DNA from 2 places in the Photorhabdus laumondii genome. Region 1 is predicted to be linked to the other one. Evidence: predicted binding sites of a transcription regulator. Region 1 holds the regulator's gene; the other holds the start of a gene.
What was found. Region 1 encodes PhoB, which activates phosphate uptake and scavenging genes when phosphate is short. Its sites were predicted from a motif close to CTGTCATAAAACTGNCNNAT; they were not measured.

Region 1 (3,654 bases):
GCCGTAAACTCAAAATTTTCATGCCTGCTCCTCCTTGTTTTTAGCCTGATAGATATCGTTCAGTGTTTGTTCGAAAAGGGTGGTCAGACGTTTTTTATGTTCTTCATCTTCGAGTGCTGATTGTGCAAGCCGTCGGGCAAAAACCTCGTTAACGCTAAGTTCTGTCAGAGTTTCCCTGTTTTCTTGTGCTAGCCTATTTTGTTGTTGTGTTTTACTACGTCGTAGCAGAATGATTTCGACAGGAAGCTCGGCAACCATTGATCGAATCCTTTTCTGGATATCATGGAGGTAATCTTGGGTTGCAACTTCAATATCCAGCCAGACGGGTTGCTCTCCTTGATAGTCATTAAAAGTTTGCAACTGTTGTTCAATGTGTTGCAGGTTGCCCTTGATGAGTTGCATGGGCTGATATTGCGGAATGGGTAAAAGCTTGATGGATTCCAGTTTGTCTTGGGTAAATTCCACCAAACAGACACTTTTCTCTTGCCCGACTTCATCGAAACTAAGAGGAATAGGGGAACCGCTGTAGCGAATATGTTCAGATTTAGCCACTATTTGTGGCCGGTGAATATGCCCAAGCGCAATATAGTCTACCGGCGGGAAAGCTTGCGCCGGGAAGGCATCCAATGTACCAATATAAATATCCCGCACCGAATCTGTAACAGTGGCGCCAACGGTCGTCAGATGCCCGGTAGCAATGATAGGTAAGGGTAAATTCAATTCATCACGTAATTCACACGCTTGCTGATAGAGTCGATGATAATGTTCTGCAATAGCTTCTTGTAATACGAGCTGTTTTTGTTCTCCTGACTGACCAGCCTGGCTGATCATAATATCTCTTGGCCGCAGAAAAGGGACTGCACAAAGAATTGCACCGGCATTGCCTTGTTTGGTGGTGAGTATTTTTATCTGTTTTTGTTGATCTTTTTCTGCGTGAGCAATAACGGTGGTATTCAGGCAGGAAAGGAGTTCTTTTGATTCATTTAATGTTGCTACTGAATCATGGTTACCACCAAGGCTAATTAACTGACAACCGGTCGGTTGTAGTTCAACGACAAAGCGATTATATAGTTCACGGGCATAGCTAGGTGGTGAACCCGTGTCAAATATATCTCCGGCAACAATTAATGCATCGACCTGATAATGTTCAATCTGTTTAATCAGCCAGCGCAGAAAATGTTGATGTTCAGCAGCCCGGCTTTTTGTAAAAAAATATTGGCCAAGATGCCAGTCCGAAGTGTGAATAATACGCATATTTTCGCCGTCATTGGTTAAAGTGAAGCATGATTATAATCGTTATATTTTGGATGTCGCTTTTAAATCTGATTTCGTGAATATATCTACGAGCGGCTTCGCATTCATTATGAAATATGGCAATTGTTAAATTAATTATTGCGAAATCGATTGCAGAGAGAAGATAACCAAGGCAGGATTTCATAAATTTGTCATAAAACTGACGCATAATGCTTTTTCAAACTAAGTAACGTTTATACCCTATGGATTTCAAGATGAATCGCGGCGGCAAGGGAGTGAATCCCCGGGAACATAGCAAACTATGTGACCGGGGTGAGCGAGTGCAGCCAACAAAGAGGCAACTTGAAGGATAACGGGTATATCTCAATATATTAACGGGACTAATCATGGCAAGACGCATTCTGGTAGTTGAAGATGAAGCTCCGATTCGTGAGATGGTCTGTTTTGTTCTGGAAAAAAACGGGTATCAGCCGGTAGAAGCAGAGGATTATGATTCTGCGTTGGCATGTTTATCTGAACCCTATCCTGATTTAGTGTTATTGGATTGGATGCTCCCCGGTGGTTCTGGTTTGCAGATAATTAAGCAGATGAAACGGAATAATAATATTCGCGATATTCCGGTGATGATGTTGACTGCCCGTGGTGAAGAGGAAGATCGGGTGCGTGGCCTCGAAGTTGGGGCAGATGACTATATCACTAAGCCTTTCTCTCCTAAAGAGCTGGTTGCCAGAGTTAAAGCGGTATTACGGCGTATTTCACCGATGGTCATGGAAGATATCATCGAAATGGATGGTTTAGTTTTGGATTCAACGTCCCATCGGGTGACCAGCCGGGATAAAGCACTGGATATGGGGCCGACGGAATTTAAATTACTGCACTTCTTTATGACTCACCCTGAGCGAGTCTATAGCCGTGAACAGTTGCTTAATTATGTTTGGGGAGCAAATGTTTATGTTGAAGATAGAACTGTTGATGTTCATATTCGCCGTTTACGTAAAGTATTAGAGATTGGCGGCCATGATAAAATGGTGCAGACCGTTCGTGGTACGGGCTATCGTTTTTCTACCCGTTACTAAGTCCATGCACCGGAGAATCTAATGTGTTAGAACGTCTATCTTGGAAAAAACTGGTTTCAGAACTGTTTCTCTTTTGTTTGCCTGCGTTAATTCTGGCGATATTTATTGGTCATTTGTCCTGGTGTTTATTGGTTTCGGTATTTTTGGTGCTGATATGGCATGGTTATAACTTGCTGAAACTTTCGAATTGGCTATGGTTGGATCGCAGTATGTTGCCACCGTCGGGGAGAGGAGGGTGGGAGCCAATTTTCTATGGTATTCACCAGATGCAGCAACGGAATCGAAAGCGGCGTCGTGAGCTGGCGCTGTTGATCAAACGGTTTCGTAGCGGGGCGGAATCATTACCCGATGCTATTGTGATGATGACAACGGAAGGTAATATTTTCTGGTGTAACCGTTTAGCGCAACATTTACTTGGTTTTCGTTGGCCTGAAGACAATGGACAGCATATTTTTAATTTACTTCGCTACCCTGATTTTAGCCGATATATCCTTTCCAGAGATTTTTCGCGCCCTTTATCCATTGAATTAAATAATGGGTTCGTTGTTGAGTTCCGGGTGATGCCTTATTCTGAGGGGCAGTTCTTAATGGTTGCCAGAGATGTGACTCAGAAGCGAACACTGGAAAATGCCCGTCGTGACTTTTTTGCTAATGTTAGTCATGAAATGCGTACCCCTCTAACCGTCTTGCAGGGTTATTTGGAAGTGATGCAGGATCAGGCAGCAGAGGATAGTTCGCTAAATAAGAAAGCGCTGAATACGATGCAGGAACAAACCCGGAGGCTGGACGGTTTGGTGAAACAATTGTTGCAACTGTCCAAAATTGAAGTCGCTCCCCAAATTGATATGAATGAAGTCGTTGATGTGCCTTTGATGCTTAAAGTATTGCGTCAGGAAGCGATTGCGCTAGGTAATGAATGTTATAAGATTAATTTTGATATTGGTGAAGATCTAAAAGTATTCGGTAATGAAGAGCAGCTTCGCAGTGCAATGTCGAATTTGGTTTATAACGCGGTTAACCATACTCCTAAAGGGACTCAAATTGATGTCAGTTGGAAAAAGAATTCCCACGGTGCTGAATTTACAGTGAAAGATAATGGGCAAGGTATCAGTGCTGAACATCTACCTCGTTTGACCGAACGTTTTTATCGAGTAGATAAAGCGCGTTCCAGACAAACTGGAGGAAGTGGTCTTGGTCTTGCGATTGTTAAACATGCCTTACATCATCACCATTCTCATCTTAAAGTTTCCAGCGAAATAGGCAAAGGGACGATCTTTAGTTTTACTTTTCCGGCCGGATTGATTGTACCTGTCAAAATAACCAG
Region 2 (3,654 bases), 1.3 Mb from region 1:
AGTTAGGTGCCAGTTCTGTTAGAAACAAAGCAATCCCAAAACTAACAGGCACTGCGATAATCAGCGCAATTAGCGAAGTAACCAATGTACCGTAAATCGGTATCAAGGCCCCAAATTGCTCTGCCGGGGCATCCCACGTTTTCTGCCAGAGGAAAGAGATGCCGAACTGCTGAATACTAGGCCAGGAGGCAATAATCAGCGAGATAATGATGCCTCCTAACAAAAATAAAGTTATCAGCGCAGCTAGCCTAACCAGTGCGCTGAAAATAATATCGCCATTTTTACTGGGTGCTTTCATTGCCGTTTTTTGTTCGGCCATAGAGCTTATTCTCATTCGGGGTTAACTCCCCCCTTAAACGGGGAAGAAATTAAAACGACAAATTTAATCGATATTTAAAGCAATCGATATTTAAAACAATCGATATTTAAAACAGTCACTATCAACACGACTTAATACAGGGCCTTGCCATTGCTATCTTTTATCTGGGTTTTCCAAGCCGCACGAACTTGCTCAATCACCTCTTTAGGCAGAGTTGCATAATCCAGATCGTTTGCCTGTTTACTGCCTTTCTCATAAGCCCAGTCAAAGAATTTCAATATTTCTGCCCCTTTCACTGCATCTTTTTGCTGTTGATGAACCAGAACAAATGTAGTGGAAGTCATCGGCCACACATTTTCACCTTGCTGGTTTGTCAAATCCTGAGCAAACGTTTTATGCCATTCTGCTTTCTTCGCTGCGGCACTGAAACTCTCTTCTGTCGGGCTAACAATGTTGCCATTAGCAGATACCAATTTGGTATAAGCCAGATGATTCTGTTTAGCGTAAGCATATTCAACATAACCAATGGAACCCGTCAGACGTTGAACAAATGCGGCAATCCCATCATTACCTTTACCACCCAAACCAATAGGCCAGCTTACGGTGGAACCCACGCCAACTTTTTCTTGCCACGCTTTATTCACTTTAGAGAGGTAGCGAGTAAATACAAAGGAAGTACCGGAACCGTCAGCACGACGTATCACAGCAATATCTTGTTCCGGCAGTTTGACTCCCGGATTCAATTGAGTAATTGCTGGATCATTCCACTTTTTCACTTTACCTAAGTAAATATCGCCTAAAGTTTTACCATCCAATGTCAATTCACCAGATTTAATCCCCGGGATATTAACCGCCAGTACCACCCCACCGATGACGGTCGGGAATTGAAACAAACCATCAGCAGCTAACTTTTCATCAGATAAAGGGGCATCGGAAGCCCCGAAATCAACGGTATTTGCCAGAATTTGTTTTACGCCACCGGAAGAACCGATGCCTTGATAATTGACTTTATTACCTGTCTCTTTTTGATAAGAATCCGCCCACTTGGCATACACCGGTGCGGGAAATGTCGCACCTGCCCCGGTTAAACTAGTGGCAGCAAATACAGGCAGGGTTGTCAAAGAAAACGCCGCTGCCATTATGCCGGTTACGGTGGTACGCATCAGTTTCATAATCCCTCCTAATGGGATATTGAGAATCAACAAAGAAATGTATACCCGTTATCCTTCAAGTGGCCTCTTTGTTGGCTGCACTCGCTCACCCCGGTCACATAGTTCGCTATGCTCCCGGGGACTCGCTCCCTTGCCGTCGCGATGCATCTTGAAATCCATAGGGTATATTCGTCAAATCAAAAAAGGTGCAAGAGGAAAATAGGTCAATTTAATTACAGCAAAATGTCTTAATTATGACATTTTTATGATAGCGCAATCGGCACTTAACCTGTAATTGACATAAAACTGTCATCTCCACACACCATAAAAATCAAATATAGGAGATGATTATCAAGCCGTTAAAAATTATCTTCCACAACAGGAATACAGACACGGATAGATAATCCCCCTCTGAGGCTGGTGCCCATTTCAATTTTCCCATCATGAGCATCAATAATTCGCTGAACAATCGCCAGACCTAACCCTGTTCCACTGCTGCTGCGCGCTCTTTCGCCACGAACAAATGGCTGAAATAACCGTGGCAAATCTTCCTGTTTGATGCCGGCTCCATTATCTTCTACCTGAAACCAAGCAAATTTATTTGTCTGACCACTACTCACTTTAATCCAGCCGTTACCATAACGATTGGCATTAACCAACAGATTAGCCAATGCCCGTTTAATAGAAATCGGATTGGCGTTAACGGTTATTGGGTGAAGAGACAGATGGTTTTCAATATCCTGTTCATAGCCATTCTCGGCGGAAATAACCTCTTTGAGAATAGAATTCAGTTCACAAAACTCCATTGGCATTTCCTGCCCGGTACGGAGATAGTCAATGAATTGCTCAATAATGGCGTTACACTCTTCAATATCTTTATTGATAGATTCAGACAGATAAGTATCTTCCTTGCTCATCATTTCTGTTGCCAGTCGAATACGTGTCAGCGGCGTACGCAAATCATGGCTTACGCCGGCAATTAATATCGTGCGGTCACTTTCCAATAGTTTTATCCCGGCGGACATTTGGTTAAATGCGCGAATGGCTGCACGAACTTCCAGAGAGCCCGCTTCCCGCACCGCCGGCATCATAATACCTTTACCTGTTTGCCTGGCGGCATACTCCATTTCCAGTAAAGGCCGGTTCTGAAAACGGATATAAAGCCAGATACAACCGAATACCAGTAATAGAATTGCCAGTGTATAGCGGAAAATAGGAGAGAATTGATTTTGTTCGATCTCAGTCAAAGGAACCCTGACCCAAATATCGGGGGCCAAATAAGAATTAAGCCAAAGTATAGGGCTATCTGTGTTTATTTCCAGACGAAGATCAGCCTTGCCACCAAGGTACTCGCCCATCTTCTCACTCAGGAAATCATAACGTCTGGCCCAACATAAACCTTGTATCTCCGCATCAGATTCAGAATAGAGCGTAATACCCAATTCCTGATAAATCTCCCGGCGAACTACCGGCGATATCACCAGAAAAGAGCCATCCTCTAACTTCAATTTTTCAGCCATTAGGGTACGAACTTCATACGCTAATACCTTATTGAACTGCTGCAAACTTGGCATAATAACGAAATTCACAACAACCAAGTAGCTGGTTACCAGACTGATAAACAGCATAGCCATAATCAGGAATAAAGTATGGGTAAACGTGCTGCGAGGGGAGAATCGCAATAATCTCATACACGAATTCCGTCTGGCACAAAGACATAGCCCAGACCCCAGATAGTCTGGATATAGCGAGGATGTGTAGGATCTTCTTCAATCACACGGCGCAGACGTGAAACCAAGACATCAATCGATCGCTTCATCGTGCTATATTCCCGGCCACGCGCTAAATTCATCAACTTATTACGGGACAGTGGCACGCCAGGATAAGAAACCAGTACTTTCAATACAGCAAATTCTCCACTGGTTAATTGAATATGTTCATCTCCCTGAAACATTTCCCGCGTACTCAAATTGAGGCTAAACTTACCAAAATTAATAATCGCATCATCCTCAGCCGGTAGGCCCAATAACTTATTCGCCTGACGACGTAATACCGCCCGGATACGCGCTAATAGCTCACGGGGATTAAATGGCTTCGGAATATAATCATCAGCACCAATTTCCAGCCCAACAATACGATCTACCTCTTCTCCCCTCGCGGTCACCATAATAATCGGTACCGGAT

Region 2: pstS (phosphate ABC transporter substrate-binding protein PstS) is a predicted target of PhoB. The motif match lies at 1,766-1,785, and genes of this name have one in related genera.

What each region holds. Positions count from the first base shown of each region.
Region 1 covers NZ_CP024901.1:4,582,317-4,585,970, reverse strand. The annotation lists gene PluTT01m_RS20135 (AAA family ATPase) at 1-22, opposite strand, end outside; gene sbcD (exonuclease subunit SbcD) at 19-1,254, opposite strand; gene phoB (phosphate regulon transcriptional regulator PhoB) at 1,641-2,330, shown strand; gene phoR (phosphate regulon sensor histidine kinase PhoR) at 2,354-3,654, shown strand, end outside.
Region 2 covers NZ_CP024901.1:219,160-222,813, reverse strand. The annotation lists gene pstC (phosphate ABC transporter permease PstC) at 1-319, opposite strand, end outside; gene pstS (phosphate ABC transporter substrate-binding protein PstS) at 451-1,491, opposite strand; gene envZ (two-component system sensor histidine kinase EnvZ) at 1,830-3,161, opposite strand; gene ompR (osmolarity response regulator transcription factor OmpR) at 3,158-3,654, opposite strand, start outside.